DNA from 2 places in the Streptomyces sp. SM18 genome. Region 2 is predicted to be linked to the other one. Evidence: predicted binding sites of a transcription regulator. Region 2 holds the regulator's gene; the other holds the start of a gene.
The links. The regulator HrcA, encoded in region 2, represses chaperone genes, less so after heat shock. The targets are predictions, from matches to a motif close to TTNGCACTCNGNNNNNCNGAGTGCNAA.
Positions count from the first base shown of each region.

Region 1: a site for HrcA is predicted at 1,247-1,273, ahead of groL (chaperonin GroEL). Genes of this name have one in related genera too.

Region 1 is NZ_CP029342.1:4,093,672-4,102,517, forward strand. It holds gene thrC (threonine synthase) at 1-103, shown strand, start outside; gene B9S64_RS18545 (MoaD/ThiS family protein) at 131-406, shown strand; gene B9S64_RS18550 (cold-shock protein) at 822-1,028, shown strand; gene groL (chaperonin GroEL) at 1,436-3,058, shown strand; gene B9S64_RS18560 (glycoside hydrolase family 9 protein) at 3,388-6,054, shown strand; gene B9S64_RS18565 (PadR family transcriptional regulator) at 6,200-6,589, shown strand; gene B9S64_RS18570 (hypothetical protein) at 6,586-7,212, shown strand; partial or broken gene B9S64_RS18575 (zinc-binding dehydrogenase) at 7,621-7,825, shown strand; gene B9S64_RS18580 (helix-turn-helix transcriptional regulator) at 7,920-8,696, shown strand; gene B9S64_RS18585 (MFS transporter) at 8,693-8,846, shown strand, end outside.
Region 2 is NZ_CP029342.1:2,123,304-2,132,149, forward strand. It holds gene B9S64_RS09535 (MFS transporter) at 1-1,117, shown strand, start outside; gene B9S64_RS09540 (adenosine deaminase) at 1,102-2,094, opposite strand; gene B9S64_RS09545 (ribonuclease Z) at 2,113-3,021, opposite strand; gene B9S64_RS09550 (histidine triad nucleotide-binding protein) at 3,037-3,396, opposite strand; gene B9S64_RS09555 (16S rRNA (uracil(1498)-N(3))-methyltransferase) at 3,694-4,437, opposite strand; gene B9S64_RS09560 (nitronate monooxygenase) at 4,434-5,510, opposite strand; gene dnaJ (molecular chaperone DnaJ) at 5,617-6,756, opposite strand; gene hrcA (heat-inducible transcriptional repressor HrcA) at 6,757-7,773, opposite strand; gene B9S64_RS09575 (MBL fold metallo-hydrolase) at 7,937-8,659, shown strand; gene B9S64_RS09580 (DUF3097 domain-containing protein) at 8,685-8,846, shown strand, end outside.

The DNA of each region.
Region 1 (8,846 bases), 2.0 Mb from region 2:
CGGGCTGAAGACGCTCGACGCGGTCGCCCCGACGACCGGCCTGTCGGCGACGATCCGGCCCAGCCTCGAGGCGTTCCGCGACGCGGGCCTCGCCGCCAACTGACCACCCGAGAACGAGGAAGGCACCCACATGAGCGTCAAGGTCCGTATCCCCACCATCCTCCGCACCTACACGGGCGGTCTGTCCGAGGTCGAGGCGGAGGGCTCGGTCCTCTCCGAGGTCATCGAGTCCCTGGAGAAGAACCACCCCGGCATCGCCGCCCGCGTCCTGGACGACGAGGGCAAGCTGCGCCGCTTCGTGAACGTGTACGTCAACGACGACGACGTGCGCTTCGAGGAGGGCCTGCGGACGGCCACCCCGGACGGCGCCGGTATCTCCATCATCCCGGCCGTCGCCGGAGGCTGACCCGTCCGGCCGCGCCATCCCATGATTGCCCCCTCCGGGAGAAACGGAGGGGGCAATTCTGCATGGTTGAGCGGGGTACAGTTGGGGAAGTCCCCTCCGCTGCCCGTGCCACGCGCATATGAGAATGCGCCCCGTCACGACAAGAAGCAGCCAAAGTGCGTGTACTACTTGCGGCATAAGCGGCCTTTGTCAGGCCCGACTTGCCCAGGAATCTCCCCCGATTTCTCCATCCGGGTGTTCCGGCGTGCCCAGAATTCTCGTCCGATTGACCTGTTGCAGAGGGCAGTTGGACAGATACATTCAGCGGCGGTCGACGCGTTCCGACGCACACCACCCTCTCCTGACGGAGGGTGAGTTCTGACCCGGGCCCGCGAAGTGCGGGCTCGTGCAAGGGCCAGTAATAGGGGAGTTAGGCATGGCTCAGGGCACCGTCAAGTGGTTCAACGCGGAGAAGGGGTACGGCTTCATCGCGGTCGACGGTGGTGCGGATGTTTTCGTCCACTACAGCGCGATCCAGATGGACGGGTACCGCACCCTCGAAGAGGGTCAGCGAGTTGAGTTCGAGATCTCGCAGGGCCAGAAGGGGCCCCAGGCGGACATGGTCAAGCTCGCCGTCGGCTGAGCTCGGCGCGGTCGGTCGAACGACACTACTCACGCACGCAGGGCCCGTACCTCCGTAAAGGGGGGACGGGCCCTGCGCGCGTGTCCGCGTGCCGGCCGGCCGGGAACCTCGCGACACCCCCGGGGTGACGCCCTCGGTGGCGCCCTCGGTGGCGCCCTCGGGGGAGCGAAGACGCCCGCGCCCGACCGCCGCCCCGCGGTGGGTGTTCCTCGAAGGCGCTTGCACTCGCGGGGGTCGAGTGCTAATCATTGGCGTTAGCACTCTCCAGGTGAGAGTGACAGAACTTGGACCGGGCCGGTGAGGCCCGCAGGCCCAGTGGGGCAAGGAACCACTGAGCACGCAGGCCGTCCGTCGCGGGCGCCTCTCGGTCCGGAGAAATCCACCCCTGTCCGGGAGGACCACTTCACATGGCCAAGATCATCGCGTTCGACGAGGAGGCACGGCGCGGTCTCGAGCGCGGGATGAACCAGCTCGCCGACGCCGTCAAGGTCACCCTCGGCCCCAAGGGCCGTAACGTCGTCCTCGAGAAGAAGTGGGGCGCGCCCACGATCACCAACGATGGTGTGTCCATCGCCAAGGAGATCGAGCTCGAGGACCCGTACGAGAAGATCGGTGCGGAGCTGGTCAAGGAGGTCGCCAAGAAGACGGACGACGTCGCCGGCGACGGTACGACCACCGCCACCGTTCTCGCCCAGGCGCTCGTCCGCGAGGGCCTGCGCAACGTCGCCGCGGGTGCCAACCCGATGGCTCTCAAGCGTGGCATCGAGAAGGCCGTCGAGGCCGTCTCCGCCGCCCTGCTGGAGCAGGCGAAGGACGTGGAGACCAAGGAGCAGATCGCTTCGACCGCCTCCATCTCCGCCGCCGACACCGAGATCGGCGCCAAGATCGCCGAGGCGATGGACAAGGTCGGCAAGGAAGGCGTCATCACCGTCGAGGAGTCCCAGACCTTCGGTCTGGAGCTGGAACTCACCGAGGGTATGCGCTTCGACAAGGGCTACATCTCGGCGTACTTTGCCACCGACATGGAGCGTATGGAGACGTCGTTCGACGACCCGTACATCCTGATCGTCAACTCCAAGATCAGCAACGTGAAGGACCTCCTTCCGCTGCTGGAGAAGGTCATGCAGTCGGGCAAGCCCCTGCTGATCATCGCGGAGGACGTCGAGGGCGAGGCCCTGTCCACCCTGGTCGTCAACAAGATCCGTGGCACCTTCAAGTCCGTCGCCGTCAAGGCTCCGGGCTTCGGTGACCGCCGCAAGGCCATGCTCGGCGACATCGCCATCCTCACCGGTGGCACCGTCATCTCCGAGGAGGTCGGTCTCAAGCTGGAGAACGCCGGCCTGGACCTGCTCGGCAGCGCCCGCAAGGTCGTCATCACCAAGGACGAGACCACGATCGTGGACGGGGCGGGTGACAGCGAGCAGGTTCAGGGCCGCGTCAACCAGATCCGCGCCGAGATCGAGAACTCCGACTCGGACTACGACCGCGAGAAGCTCCAGGAGCGCCTCGCGAAGCTGGCCGGCGGCGTGGCCGTCATCAAGGCCGGTGCCGCGACCGAGGTGGAGCTCAAGGAGCGCAAGCACCGCATCGAGGACGCGGTGCGCAACGCCAAGGCCGCCGTCGAGGAGGGCATCGTCGCCGGTGGTGGCGTGGCTCTGCTCCAGGCCTCGGCCGTCTTCGAGAAGCTCGACCTCACGGGCGACGAGGCGACCGGCGCCAACGCCGTGAAGCTCGCGCTGGAGGCCCCGCTCAAGCAGATCGCCGTCAACGGTGGTCTGGAGGGTGGCGTCATCGTCGAGAAGGTGCGCAACCTGCCGATCGGTCACGGCCTCAACGCCGCGAGCGGCGAGTACGTGGACATGATCGCCGAGGGCATCATCGACCCGGCGAAGGTCACGCGTTCCGCCCTGCAGAACGCCGCGTCGATCGCCGCGCTGTTCCTCACCACCGAGGCCGTCATCGCCGACAAGCCGGAGAAGGCCGCCGCGGCCGCTCCGGGCGGCATGCCGGGCGGTGACATGGACTTCTGATCCTCCGGGATCAGGGTTCCAGCGGTACCCCGTAGTACCTGTGCGACCGCCGGCCCCGGGATTCGTCCCGGGGCCGGCGTCGTGCCGTGTGGCGCGGGTGTGCGGTGGCGCCGGTACCGCACCCGGCGGGAGCCGCTGTCCGGGCCGGGCTCCGGACCACTTCTGTCATGACCCTGGCGTAACGCCCGCCTCAGGCCGCACAATGGCCGCGTCCCATGGAACCGCTCCCACTCGCCGTGGCCCTGTCGTGCCGCAGCAGAATGGGAGCGCTCCCATGTGTCGTCATACCCGCACCCCCGCCCCGTACGTCCGGACGAAAGGTCTCATCGGTGAACGCCTTACCACCCCCCGCCCGGCCCGCACCCGTCCGTTCACGGTCCCGGTACGGGAGGCGCGCGCTCGGGATCGCGGCCGCCGCCCTGCTGTGCGCGGGTGCCCTGGCGGTTCCCGGCACGGCCCTGGCCGACGACGCCGCGCCCGGCCCCGAGCAGATCACCAACGGCGACTTCGCCGCCGGCACCGCCCCGTGGTGGTGGACGCCGAACGCCTCGGCGGCCGTGACCGAGGGGCGGCTGTGCGTCGAGGTCCCCGGCGGTACGGCCGAGGCCTGGGACGTCATCGTCGGCCAGAACGACATCCCGATCGTCGCGGGCGAGAGCTACGAGCTGTCCTACACGGCCCGTTCGACGGTGCCCCTGACCGTCCAGACACGGGTGCAGGAGGCCGTCGAGCCGTACGGCACGGTGCTCGCCACCGCTGACCCGGTGGGTACGGAGGACACCCAGGTCACCCGTACGTTCACGGCGTCGGTGGACCAGCCGGCCGCGTCGGTGCAGTTGCAGATCGGCGGCGGCGAGCGCGCCACGACCTTCTGCCTGGACGACGTGTCGCTGCGCGGCGGGGCCGAGCCTCCGGTGTACGTACCGGACACCGGCTCGCCGGTCCGTGTCAACCAGGTCGGCTACCTGCCCCGGGGCGTCAAGAGCGGCACCGTGGTCACCGACGCCGAGGCGCCGCTGACCTGGACCGTGAAGGCCGGGGACGGCTCGACGGCCGCCACGGGTACGACCGTTCCGCAGGGGGAGGACGCCAGCTCGCGCCAGCGGGTCCACACCTTCGACTTCGGCGGTCTCACCACGCCGGGCGACGGCTACACGGTGGAGATCGACGGCGAGGTGAGCGAGCCGTTCTCGATCCGCGGGGACCTCTACGACGGTCTGCGCTCCGACGCGCTGGCGTACTTCTACCACAACCGCAGCGGCATCGAGATCGACGCGGACCTCGTCGGTGAACCGTACGCGCGCCCGGCCGGGCACATCGGTGTCGCGCCCAACAAGGGGGACACGGACGTCCCGTGCAAGCCGGGGGTCTGCGACTACCGGCTGGACGCGTCGGGCGGCTGGTACGACGCGGGCGACCACGGAAAGTACGTGGTCAACGGCGGGATCTCGGTGGCCCAACTGATGTCCACGTACGAGCGGACGCTGACCGCCGACAACGCCGAGTCGGCCCAGCTCGGTGACGGCGCGCTGCGGGTGCCGGAGCGGGACAACGGGGTGCCGGACATCCTGGACGAGGCGCGCTGGGAGATGGACTTCCTGATCAAGATGCAGGTCCCGGCCGGCGAACCGCTGGCGGGGATGGTCCACCACAAGATGCACGACGCCGAGTGGACCGGGCTGCCGATGAAGCCGCATCTGGACCCGCAGCAGCGTGAGTTGCACGCCCCGTCCACGGCCGCCACGCTCAACCTCGCCGCCACGGCCGCCCAGTGCGCCCGGCTCTACGCCCCTTACGACGAGGACTTCGCGGACCGCTGCCTGCGGGCCGCCGAGACCGCGTGGGACGCGGCGAAGCGGCACCCGGACGTGTTCGCCGACCCGAACGACGGCGTCGGAGGCGGCACGTACGACGACAACGACGTCTCCGACGAGTTCTACTGGGCGGCGGCGGAGCTGTTCACCACCACGGGCAAGGACACCTACCGCCAGGCGGTGCTCTCCTCCGACCTGCACGGCGACGCGGACGCGGTCTTCCCGGCGGGCGGCGGTCTCTCCTGGGGCGCCACCGCCGGGCTCGGCGCGCTGACCCTGGCGACCGTGCCCAACAACCTGACGGACGGGCAACTCACGGGTGTACGGGCCATGGTGACCACCGCGGCCGACCGCTACGCCGCCCAGTCCCGTGCGCAGGCGTACGGGCTGCCGTCCTCGCCCCGGGGCGAGGACTACGTCTGGGGGTCCAACAGTCAGGTGCTCAACAACATGGTGGTGCTGGCCGTCGCCCACGACCTGACCGGTGAGGCCGCCTACCAGGACGCCGTGCTGCGCGGCGCCGACTACCTGTTCGGCCGCAACCCGCTGAACCAGTCGTACGTCACCGGCTACGGCGCGCGGGACTCGCACAACCAGCACCACCGCTTCTGGGCGCACCAGTACGACTCCAACCTGCCGAACCCGGCGCCCGGTTCGGTCGCGGGCGGCCCCAACCGCACCGCCGCCGGCTCCGGTGACCCGGTGGCGGCGGAAAAGCTGAACGGCTGCGCTCCCGCGATGTGCTACATCGACGACATCGGCTCCTGGTCGACCAACGAGATCACCGTCAACTGGAACGCCCCCCTCGCCTTCATCGCCTCCTACCTGGACGACGCGGGCGACGGCGGGCAGACCACCGCGGCCCGCACCTGCAAGGTGGCGTACTCCTCGCACCCCTGGAGCGGTGGTTCGACCGTGTCGGTGAGGGTCGAGAACACCGGCTCGTCGCCGGTCGAGCCGTGGGCGCTGACCTGGCTGCTGCCCGGTGAGCAGAAGCTCAGCCACACGTGGAGCGCGGAGTTCGAGCAGCACGGGCGCACGGTCAGTGCCCGGCCGCTGGCGTGGAACCGGACGCTGGCACCCGGTGCGGCGGTCGACTTCGGCTTCAACACCTCGGCCACGGGGGCGGCCGCGGACCCGGGCACGTTCAAGCTGAACGGCCGGGCCTGCGCGGCGGGCTGACCCGGAGAGCCACCGGGCCCGGACGCGGTCACCCCTCGCGGGTGCGCCGCCTCCGGGCCCTTTGCATGGGCGGGTGCGGGGCCGGTGTGGTGGACGGGCCTCCCCGCGGGTCCGGAACCTGTGGCCGCAAGGTACTGTGCATTGCATGGAACCGACCGGGCCGACGCATCGCACTCCGAGCAAGGCCGTCAGCCAGCTCCGTAAGGGCGTCCTGGAGTACTGCGTGCTCGCCCTGATGCGCGACGGGCCGAGGTACGGGGTGGAGCTGCTCCGGGAGCTGGAGGAGACGGGGGCGCTGGCGACGAGCCAGGGCACGGTCTACCCGTTGCTGTCACGGCTGCGACGGGACGAACTCGTCGTCACCAGTTGGCGGGAGTCCACCTCCGGACCGCCCCGCCGCTACTACGAGTTGACCGAGGCCGGACACGCGGCACTCGCGGAGTTCACGGGGACGTGGCCCGGCTTCCGGGACGCGGTGGACCGCCTGCTCACGCCGACGGCGTGTGCGCAGCCATCTGGAAAGGCAGAGGAATGAAGGCCGAGAACGCGGGCGACACCGAGCGTGCGCTGGTGGAGCAGTACCTCGCGGCAGTCGGGCGTGAGGCGTCGGCGCTCCCGCCGGAGCGGCGGCAGGAGCTCGTCTCCGACCTCGCCGAGCACATCGAGATCGCCCTGGCCGAGCGGCCGGGCGGGACGCGGGAGATCCTGAGCGAGCTGGGCGACCCGCGCACGATCGCGGCCACCGCGCTCCAGGAGTCGGGGGTCGGCACCGGCTCCGGGGCGCCGGTCGCGGGGCCCGCGGTGGTGCCGGTGGCCGTGGAACCGGTGGGCGGGTCCGGCAGGCGCCGTACGCCCGCCTGGGTCGTGGTCGCGCTGCCGGTCGTCGCGATGCTGGCGGGGATCCTCGTGGGCGTCCTCGGCCTGGTGCTGAGGATCGTCGGAGTGGTGGTGCTGTGCAGGTCCCGGCACTGGGACTGGAACCAGAAATGGGTGGGCGTCGCGGTGACCGCCTTCCTCCCGACGGTCATCGCCCTCGGCTACAACTTCGGTGTCTCCTCCAGCGAGGTGCCGACCTTCGTGCCGTGGTTGCTGACGGGAGCGATGCTGGTCATGGTGGCCGTGGGCGCGGGCTGGCTCTGGAAGGTGCGCAAGGCCTGAGGGTCCGGAGGGTCGGGGGGCTGGCGGTCCGGCGGGTCGGCGGGGCGGCGGTCTGACGGCCCGGCGGCGCAGGTGGCCGGCTTGACGGCGGGGCGGGGCGGTGGTCCGGCCGCAACTGCCCGGCCTCCTGGGCGCGCCGAATCAGCCGGGCCGGCCTCTCCTCGGCGGGGCGCGCTTCCCCGGCGTACCCGGCGTGGTCGGGGGACTTGCCGAGGAGGGCCTGTGTGGAGCCGCGCTCCGGCGCCTGCATGCGACACACCCTCTTGATGACCGAGTCAGAACCTCTCGGGGAAGTCCGTCGAGGGGTCGAGGGCGCCGGTGCCGAAGCGGCAGCCGATGCGCGGCGCGAGGGGCCCGCGGCGAGCCGGGCTGCCGATTCCCCGAGCGTCACCGGGCGACCGGGTGATCTCCGCGGTCCATGGCTCACGTCGGCTCCGCTTCTTCAGCGGGAACCCCGGCCCACGACCTGTTCGTCCGCCTGGCCCGTTATGGGGAGACGGGCGCGATCCACCCCCTGGTGCACACGGTCCACCCGCTCGGCGACATCGCCACCGCCCATCGTGCGCTGGAAGCAGGGGGGGTCCGGGGGAAGCGCGTGATCCGGGTGGCGTGAGGGGCGGGAGGGCCAGTGGACGAGCGTGTCCGCCGCGCACCGGGCGGGATCTGAGAGTTGACTCTCACGAATTGTGAGAGGACACTCTCACGTCATGGAGACCCCTAACCGCTTGGGCGACATCGAAATCACCGATCCGCAGGCCATGCGGGCGCTGGCGCATCCGGTGCGGCTGGCGATCCTCGACCACCTGCGGCGGCACGGACCCGCGACCGCCACCCAGCTCGCGCCCGACGTGGGAGCGACGCCCTCGGTGACCAGCTGGCATCTGCGCCATCTGGCCGGTTTCGGGCTGGTCCGTGACAGCGAGCCCGGACCGGACCGCCGCCAGCGGAGGTGGGAGGCGGCGGCACGCGGCTTCCGGTTCGAGGCGCCGCTGGACCCGGCCGACGAGGAGGGTCAGGCCGCCGCGCGGGTGCTGTCACAGCAGATGTTCCGGCGCTACGCCGACCTCCCGAGCCGATGGGCCGAGGAGGTCGGACCCGCACTCGACCCGACCTGGCTCAGGCTGGCCGGGCTGGCCAACACCCGGGTCGTCGTGTCCGCCGAGGAACTCGCGGCGATCGAGGACGGGATCGAGCGGGTTCTCGCGCCGTACGTCACCCGTGACCCGGCCGAGCGGCCCGACGACGGCCGTGGCGTCCTGCTGATGCGGTACGTACTGCCGGAAGGCTCCGGGGAGCCGGGGAAGCCCGGGGGGCCTGGGGAGCCGGAGCAGGCCGAGCAGCCCGAGCGGTCCGGCCGGTCCGGCCGGTCCGGGGGTTCCGGGGGTTCCGGCGAGTCCGGGCAGACCGGGCAGACCGGGCGGTCCGGCGGGTCCGGGCTGGCGGGGCAGCCGCAGGAGACGCGGGAGACGCGGGAGACGTCGTGAGTGGCCCGGAGCCGGTCGCGGCGATATCCCTGTGGCGGGACCGGCGGTTCCGCCGCTTCTGGGCCGGTCAGTCGGTCTCGCAGTTCGGCGACCGGATCACCGAACTCGCCCTGCCCCTGATCGCCGTCAGCGCCCTGAACGCCTCGGCCA
Region 2 (8,846 bases):
GCCCGCACGCGTCGGACTGCTGCTGGTGGCGCTGGGCTACGGCTGCGCGTCGCTGACCGCCACGGTGCCGCTGGTCCTCGCCGGTGTGGTGGTCGGGGGCCTCGGCTCCGGTACGGCGACCGCGGTGGCCGTGGCCGGCATCGCCGCGCAGCGCGACCCCCACCGGACCTCGTCGCTGGGGCTGCTGAGTGTCTCCGCGACGGCGGGCGCGCTCTACCTGACGATGCCTCACCTCGGCGGCGGCCACCGGCTCCCCTTCGCCTCCATCGCGCTGGTGGCGCTGCTCGTGTGGCCGGCCACGGCGCGGCTCGACGGTGCCGCGGCCCACGGTGCGGCGACCGTCCCGGTCCGGGGGCGGCTGCCGCACCGGCGGTCGGGTCTGGTGCTGGCGGGCGGCATGCTCGTGTGGTCCATGGCGCAGAACGCGCTGTGGGGCGTGAGCAGCCGCATCGGGGTCGAGCGGGTCGGTCTCTCCGAGGTGACGATCGGCGCGGTGTTCGCCGCCGCGCTCGGCGCCGGACTGCTCGGGGTGGCGGGCGCCGGGGTGCTGGGGGCGCGGCTCGGCCGTGCGGTGCCGATCGGCGTCGGCACGACGGTCATCGCCGGGAGCATCGTGCTCAGTTCGTCGGCCCGTGACCTGGGCGCGTTCGCGACCGGCGAGATCCTGTGGAACACCTTCTACCCGGTGGTCCTGTCGTACCTGATCGGGCTGGCGGCGTCCCTGGACGTACGCGGCCGGTGGGCGGTCCTGGCGGGCTCCGCGGCCTCCGTGGGCACGGCCTGCGGCCCGGTGCTGGGCAGTGTGCTCTCCGAGGAGGTGGGCTACGCGGTGATGGGCCTGATCCTGGGGTCCGCCACGCTGCTGGTGGCCGCCCCGGTCACCGCGGTCGCGCTGCACACCGGCGGCCGCCCGCTGGTCCCCGGTTCGGTACGGCGCAGGGGAGGTGCCCCGGCCGCGTGGCTGGCCGCGACCACCACCGGCCTGCCCGGAGCGGCGCCCGAACTGGGCGCGCCCGAACAGGCCGTGGCGGAGATCAGCGTGCCGGGCCTGCGGCGCAGGCGGCTGGTGCGCAGCGCGTTCCGGACGGCCGGCGGGCCCGGTCAGTCGAACACGTAGGCCTCGACCTCGGCGAGGTAGCGCGCCCTGCGCTCCTCGTCGTGGTCGAGGAAGGCCGCCACGAAGGAGTTGCGGGCCAGGGTGCGCAGCTCCTCGCGGTCCAGACCGAGCGCCTCGTGGACGGCGTGGAAGGTGTCCCCCACGTAGCCGCCGAAGTAGGCGGGGTCGTCGGAGTTGACCGTGCAGAGCAGTCCGGCGTCCATCATGGCCCGCAGCGGGTGCTCCTCCAGGGTGTCGACGGCGCGCAGCCGTACGTTGGACAGCGGGCAGAGCGTGAGCGGCACCCGGTCGGCGGCCAGCCGCGCGACCAGCTCCGGGTCCTCCATGCAGCGCAGCCCGTGGTCGACGCGCTCGACGCCGAGCACGTCCAGGGCCTCACGGATGTAGGCGGGCGGGCCCTCCTCACCGGCGTGGGCGACCTTGCGCAGCCCGAGGGCGCCGGCCGCCTTGTAGACCTCGCGGAATTTGGCGGGCGGGTGACCGGCCTCCGCCGAGTCGAGGCCGACGGCGCTGACGCGGTGCAGGTACGGCTTCGCCGCCTCCAGGGTCGCGAGCGCCGACTCGGCGGACTCGTCGCGCAGGAAGCACATGATCAGCTGGGTGGAGACGCCGTGCGTCTCCTCGCCGCGCTCCAGCGCCCTGCCGAGCCCTTCGATCACGGTGCCGATCGGCACACCGCGGGCGGTGTGGGCCTGCGGGTCGAAGAAGATCTCCGCGTGCCGGACGCCCTGGGCGGCGGCGCGGGCGAGGTAGGCGTCGGCCAGCTCGGTGAAGTCGTCCTCGGTGCGCAGCACCGCCATGAGGGCGTAGTAGAGGTCCAGGAAGCTCTGGAGGTCGTCGAAGAGATAGGCGGTGCGCAGCTCTTCGGTGTCCGCGTAGGGCAGTTCGACGCCGTTGCGGGCGGCGAGGGCGAAGGCCAGCTCGGGTTCGAGGGTCCCTTCGATGTGGAGGTGGAGTTCCGCTTTGGGGAGGTGCACGGTGGTTCTCGTAACTGGTTACTGGTGGCGGGTGGGTACGGGGACCGTGACGAGGTCCTGGGCGATGGTCAGTTCCCCTTCGAACCCGGCCGACCTGGCCTGGAGCTCGAAGAGCTGGGGGTCGTGGTACCGCTGGGAGAAGTGGGTGAGCACGAGGTGCCGCACGCCCGACTCCCTGGCCACCCGGGCCGCCTGTCCGGCGGTGAGGTGGCCGTGGTCGGTGGCGAGCCGGACGTCCTCGTCGAGGAAGGTCGACTCGATGACCAGCATGTCGCATCCCTCGGCGAGGGCGAACGCGCCGTCGCAGAGCCGGGTGTCCATGACGAACGCGAACCGCTGGCCGCGCCGGGGCTCGGAGACCTGGTCGAGCGTGACGCCGCGCAGGATCCCGTCCCGCTGGAGCCGGCCGACGTCGGGCCCGGCGATGCCGTGTCCGGCGAGCTTCGCGGGGAGCATCCGGTGGCGGTCGGGTTCGGTCAGCCGGTAGCCGAAGGACTCGACGGGGTGCGAGAGCCTGCGGCCCTCCAGGGTGTACGCGTCGGTGACGGCGAGAATCCCGTCCTCGGCGACCGGCGCCTCGGTCAGCGCGACGGTCTCGCGGTAGGCGGTGGCGTACCGCAGCCGGTCGAAGAAGCGCTGTCCGCTCGCCGGGAAGTGCGCGGTGACGGGGTGCGGGACCTGGTCCAGGTTGATCCGCTGGATCACCCCGGCCAGGCCCAGCGAGTGGTCGCCGTGGAAGTGCGTGACGCAGATCCGGTCGATGTCGTGGGCGGCGACGCCCGCCCGCAGCATCTGCCGCTGGGTGCCCTCACCGGGGTCGAAGAGGATGCCCTCGCCGTCCCAGCGCAGCAGGTAGCCGTTGTGGTTGCGGCGCCGGGTCGGGACCTGGCTGGCGGTGCCGAGGACGACGAACTCACGTACGGACACGGGTCCGGGGCCGCTCTAGCCGGGGGGCCACTGCATGCCACGTCCGCCCAGGACGTGCGCGTGCGCGTGGAAGACGGTCTGGCCCGCGCCCGAACCGGTGTTGAGGACGATGCGGTAGCCGCTCTCGGTGATCTTCTCGTCGGCGGCCACCAGCCCGGCCTCGCGCAGCACGTCGGCGGCGATGCCCGGTTCGGCCGCGGCGAGGGAGGCGGCGTCCGGGTAGTGCGCCTTGGGGATGACCAGGACGTGGGTGGGGGCCTGGGGGTTTATGTCGCGGAAGGCGACGGTCGTGTCGCTCTCCCGGACGATGGTCGCCGGGATGTCGCCCGTGACGATCTTGCAGAACAGGCAGTCGGTCTGCGGCTCTCCCGCCATGGCCCGGCCTCCTCGGTCGCGTGGGTGAGCGTGCCCCGCCCGGGGCCTCGCTCGGTGGTCGTCTGTGCTCCCGGCATGCTATCCGGCCCGGCGGGCGGCGTGAGCGGTCGCCGGGTCCGGGCCGGCCGGGCCGGGCGGCCCGCGCCGCGGACGACGGGCCGCCGGCCGGTCCGTCCCCGGTGAGCCCCGCCCGCGCGTCGCCGTGTCCGTCATCTCCCTCCGCCGGCAGGCGCGTTCATCTCCCTGCGGCGGTACGCGCGTTCGCGGTCCACGCCGTGAACGGCACCTCCCGGGACGTCAGCCCCAGCGGCCCGTACGTCCCATCAGCAGCGCCGCGGCCGCCGTCCCCGCGGTCGAGGTGCGCAGCACGCTCGGGCCCAGCCGGTACGGGGGCGCCCCGGCGTCGGCGAAGGCGGCGAGCTCCTGCGGGGAGACCCCGCCCTCCGGGCCCACGACGAGCACGATCGAGCCCCGGACGGGGAGTTCGGCGGTGGCCAGCGGGGCGCCGGGGGTGTCCCGGTCCTCGTGCAGGACACCCGCGAAGTCCGCCCCGGCCAGCAGCGCGGCGACCTCCTTGGTCGTCATCACCCCGGACACCTCGGGAAAGCGGACCCGGCGCGACTGCTTGCCCGCCTCGCGTGCGGTGGTGCGCCACTTGGCCAGGGACTTCAGCCCGCGGTCGCCCTTCCACCGTGTGACGCAGCGCGAGGCCTCCCAGGGCACGATCGCGTCCACACCCGTCTCGGTCATGGTCTCGACGGCGACCTCGCCCCGGTCGCCCTTGGGGAGCGCCTGGACGACGGTGATCCGGGGAGCGGGCGCGGGTTCCTCGCACACCGTCCCGAGGGCGACGACGAGCCGGTCCTTGCCCTCGGCCGCGCGGACGACGCCGTCCGCCCAGTGGCCGCGCCCGTCGGTGAGGACGACGTCCTCCCCCGCCGTCAGCCGCTTCACCGAGACGGCGTGCCGCCCCTCGGGCCCGTCCAGCACGAACTCCGGCCCGCCGGGCAGGTTGTCGACGACGAAGACCGGTGCTGTCACCGGGTGCTCCTCCCACTCACTGCCGCGCGCGCGGCATCCGTCTCGGCGGCGAGCAGTTCCACGAGTTCTCCGGCGGGCAGCTCGCGTGCCATCCGGTGGCCCTGGCCCGCCCACAGCGCCATGCCCTGGGCGTCCCCGGCCTGGGCGGCGGCCTTGCGCAGCCCACTGGTCAGCTGGTGCACCTGGGGGTAGGCGGCGGGGGCGTAGGGCCCGTGCTCCCGTACGAAGCGGTTGACCAGCCCCCGGGCGGGGCGCCCGGAGAAGGCCCGGGTCAGGGTCGTCGTGACGAAGAGCGGGTTGGTCAGGGCCTGTTTGTGCAGCCGGTGGGCCCCCGACTCGGGGCAGGCGAGGAACGCCGTCCCGAGCTGCCCGGCGTCGGCGCCCGCCGCCAGGACCGAGGCGATCTGGGAGCCGCGCATCAGCCCGCCCGCCGCGACGATCGGCAGCTGGACGCTCTCGCGGACCTCGGCGAGGAGGGCGAGGAGCCCGGTGCCCCCGAGCCCCGCCTGCGGGTCGTCGCGGTGCGTGGACTGGTGGCCGCCCGCCTCGACGCCCTGGACACAGACCGCGTGGGCGCCCGCCCACTGCGCGTTCCGCGCCTCCTGGGCGGAGGTGACCGTCACGACGGTGAACGTACCGGCCGCGGCGAACGCGTCGAGGACCTCGCGGCTCGGGCAGCCGAAGGTGAAGGACACCACGGGGACCGGGTCGTCCAGCAGGGTCGCGACCTTGGCCTCGTAGCCGTCGTCGCCACCGTCCGCGTCCGGGTCGCCGAGCGGGGTCTCGTACCAGGCGGCCTCGCCCGCCAGCTGGTGGCGGTAGACCTCGACGGCACCGGTGTCCGCGAGCTGGGGCTGCGGCATGAAGAGGTTGACGCCGAACGGCTGGGCGGTCAGGGCGCGCAGTTGTTTGATCTCGTGGTACATCCCGTCCGCCGTCTTGTATCCGGCGGCGAGGAACCCGAGCCCCCCGGCCTCGGCGACGGCGGCGGCCAGGGGCGGACCGGAGGCCCCGCCGGCCATCGGGGCCTGTACGACGGGATACCGGCTCAGATCGGTCAGCGCCAAGGACATGACGGCATCGTGCCATGCCCCGCCCCGCGAGGTCTCCCGGCCGTACGCCGCCCCGCCCGCCGGATACCGGGCGGGAGGACGGCGCGGGGCGGGAACGCCCGTGGGTTCAGCGGCCGTTGAAGGCGTCCTTCAGCCGGGAGAACAAACCCTGCTGTCCCGGCTGGAACTGGCCGGTGGGCCGCTCCTCGCCGCGCAGCTTGGACAGCTCCCGCAGCAGCCGCTCCTGCTCGGGGTCGAGCTTCATCGGGGTGGTCACCTCGACGTGCACGATCAGATCGCCGCGTCCGCCGCCGCGCAGGTGCGTGATGCCCCGCCCGTGCAGCGGGACCGACTGGCCGGACTGGGTGCCCGGCCGGATGTCGATCTCCTCCAGGCCGTCCAAGGTCTCCAGCGGCACCTGGGTGCCGAGGGCCGCGGCGGTCATCGGGATGGTGACCGTGCAGTGCAGGTCGTCGCCGCGCCGCTGGAACACCGCGTGCGACAGTTCGTGGATCTCGACGTACAGATCACCGGCGGGACCGCCGCCGGGGCCGACCTCGCCCTCACCCGCGAGCTGGATGCGGGTGCCGTTGTCCACCCCCGCCGGGATCTTCACGGTCAGCGTGCGCCGCGAGCGGATGCGGCCGTCACCGGCGCACTCCGGGCAGGGGGTCGGCACGACCGTGCCGAAGCCCTGGCACTGCGGGCAGGGGCGCGAGGTCATGACCTGGCCGAGGAAGGACCGGGTGACCTGGGAGACCTCACCGCGGCCACGGCACATGTCACAGGTCTGCGCGGAGGTGCCGGGGGCGGCGCCCTCGCCGCTGCACGTCGTACAGACGACCGCCGTGTCCACCTGGATGTCCTTGGTGGTGCCGAAGGCCGCTTCGTTGAGGTCGATCTCCAGCCGGATCATCGCGTCCTGGCCGCGCCGGGTCCGCGAACGGGGCCCGCGCTGGGCCGCGTTGCCGAAGAAGGCGTCCATGATGTCGCTGAAGTTGCCGAAGCCGCCGGCTCCGAAACCACCCGCGCCACCGCCGCCGCCCGAGGCGGACAGCGGGTCACCGCCGAGGTCGTAGACCTGCTTCTTCTGCGGGTCCGACAGCACCTCGTAGGCGGCGTTGATCTCCTTGAACCGCTCCTGGGTCTTCGGATCGGGGTTGACATCCGGGTGCAGCTCGCGCGCGAGCCTGCGGAATGCCTTCTTGATCTCGTCCTGAGACGCGTCGCGGCGCACGCCGAGTACGGCGTAGTAGTCCGTGGCCACTTACGACTCCGCCAGGATCTGTCCGACGTAACGTGCCACTGCGCGTACCGCTCCCATCGTTCCGGGGTAGTCCATGCGGGTCGGTCCGACCACGCCGAGTTTGGCGACTGCCTCGTCGCCCGAACCGTAGCCGACCGCGACGACGGACGTGGCGTTGAGGCCCTCGTGGGCGTTCTCGTGCCCGATCCGTACGGTCATGCCTGAGTCCGTGGCCTCACCGAGCAGCTTCAGCAGCACGACCTGCTCCTCCAGTGCCTCCAGCACCGGCCGGATCATCACAGGGAAGTCGTGCCCGAAGCGGGTGAGGTTGGAGGTGCCGCCGATGATCAGCCGCTCCTCCGTCTCTTCGACCAGAGTTTCGAGAAGGACGGACAGGACCGTGGAGACGGTCGCCCGGTCCTCGCTCTCGAAGGACTCCGGAAGGTCCTGCACCAGCTGCGGGACGTCCGCGAACCGGCGCCCGACGACCCGGCTGTTGAGCCGGGCGCGCAGGTCCGCCAGAGCGGTGTCACCGAACGGAGCAGGGCAGTCGATCATACGCTGTTCGACCCGGCCCGTGTCCGTGATCAGGACGAGCATCAGCCGGGCGGGGGCCAGGGACAGCAACTCCACGTGCCGCACCGTCGAACGGGTCAGCGAGGGGTACTGCACGACGGCGACCTGCCGGGTCAGCTGCGCGAGCAGCCGGACCGTACGGCCGACGACGTCGTCGAGGTCGACCGCGCCGTCGAGGAAGTTCTGGATGGCGCGGCGCTCCGGCGACGACAGGGGCTTGACGCCCGCGAGCTTGTCGACGAAGAGGCGGTACCCGCGGTCCGTGGGGATGCGCCCCGCACTGGTGTGCGGCTGGGCGATGAAGCCCTCGTCCTCCAGCACCGCCATGTCGTTGCGGACGGTGGCCGGGGAGACCCCCAGGTTGTGCCGCTCCGTGAGCGCCTTCGAGCCGACGGGCTCCTCGGTGCCGACATAGTCCTGGACGATGGCGCGCAGCACTTCGAGTCTGCGTTCGCTGAGCATCGCGCACACCTCCAGCGGTGGTTCTCGGTCCCTGCCTGGCACTCTGTCCGTTCGAGTGCCAGCAATCCCCCGGCCAGTGTACGGGGGCGGGGTGGGCCCGGGGCAAGGGCGACCGGCCACACCGTCGCGGGACGGCGCGGGTCGTTGCCGATAGCGTCGCCGTATGGACGTCGCTTGGGAAGACTTCGGCTGGGAGCGGTTGGGCAACGGTACGGGCCGCCGGCGCCTTCCCGGCTGGGACGCGACCGTCGCCCTGGTGGCCGGGGCCGACGCCGCCCTGCTCTACGACACCGGCTCCTCGCTCCGGGAGGGCGCCGAGCTGCGGGCCCAGGCCGAGGGCCTGCTCGGCCGGAGGGTGACGCATATCGCACTGAGCCACCCGCACTTCGACCATGTGCTGGGCACCGCCGCGTTCGCCGGGGCCGAGGTCTACGGCGCGGTGGGCACGGCGGACCTGCTGTCCCGGGGCGCCGCGGAGCTGCGCGCCGACGCCCTGCGCCACGGGATGGACGAACACGACGCCACCTCGGCGACGGACGCCCTGGTGGCCCCGGCGCACCAGGTGAGCGGCGAGTGGACGCTCGACCTCGGCGGCGGTCTCCAGGTGCTGCTGGCCAACGTGGGCCCCGGCCACAGCCGCCACGACCTGGCGGTCCTGGTGCCCGGCTCACCCGTGGTGGTGCTCTGCGGTGATCTGGTCGAGGAGTCGGGCGAACCGCAGGCGGGCCCCGACGCCGTACCCGCCCGCTGGCCGGCCGCGCTGGACCGGCTGCTGGAGCTCGGCGGCGAGGACGCGCTGTACGTCCCGGGGCACGGGGCGGTGGTGGACGCGGCGTTCGTACGGGCGCAGCGGGTCCGGCTGGCGGCCCGCTTCGGCGTGTCGTGAACGGGCCCCGGCCTATCGTCGGTCCATGCGCAGCTATCAGCCGGACCTGACCCCGCCGTGGAAGAGGTCCGCCCCCGTCCCCGAGGTCCCCGCCGAACCCGATCTGGTGGTGGAAGAGGTGTCCACCGGCTTCTGCGGTGCGGTGATCCGGTGCGAGAAGACGGCCCAGGGGCCCGCGGTCACCCTG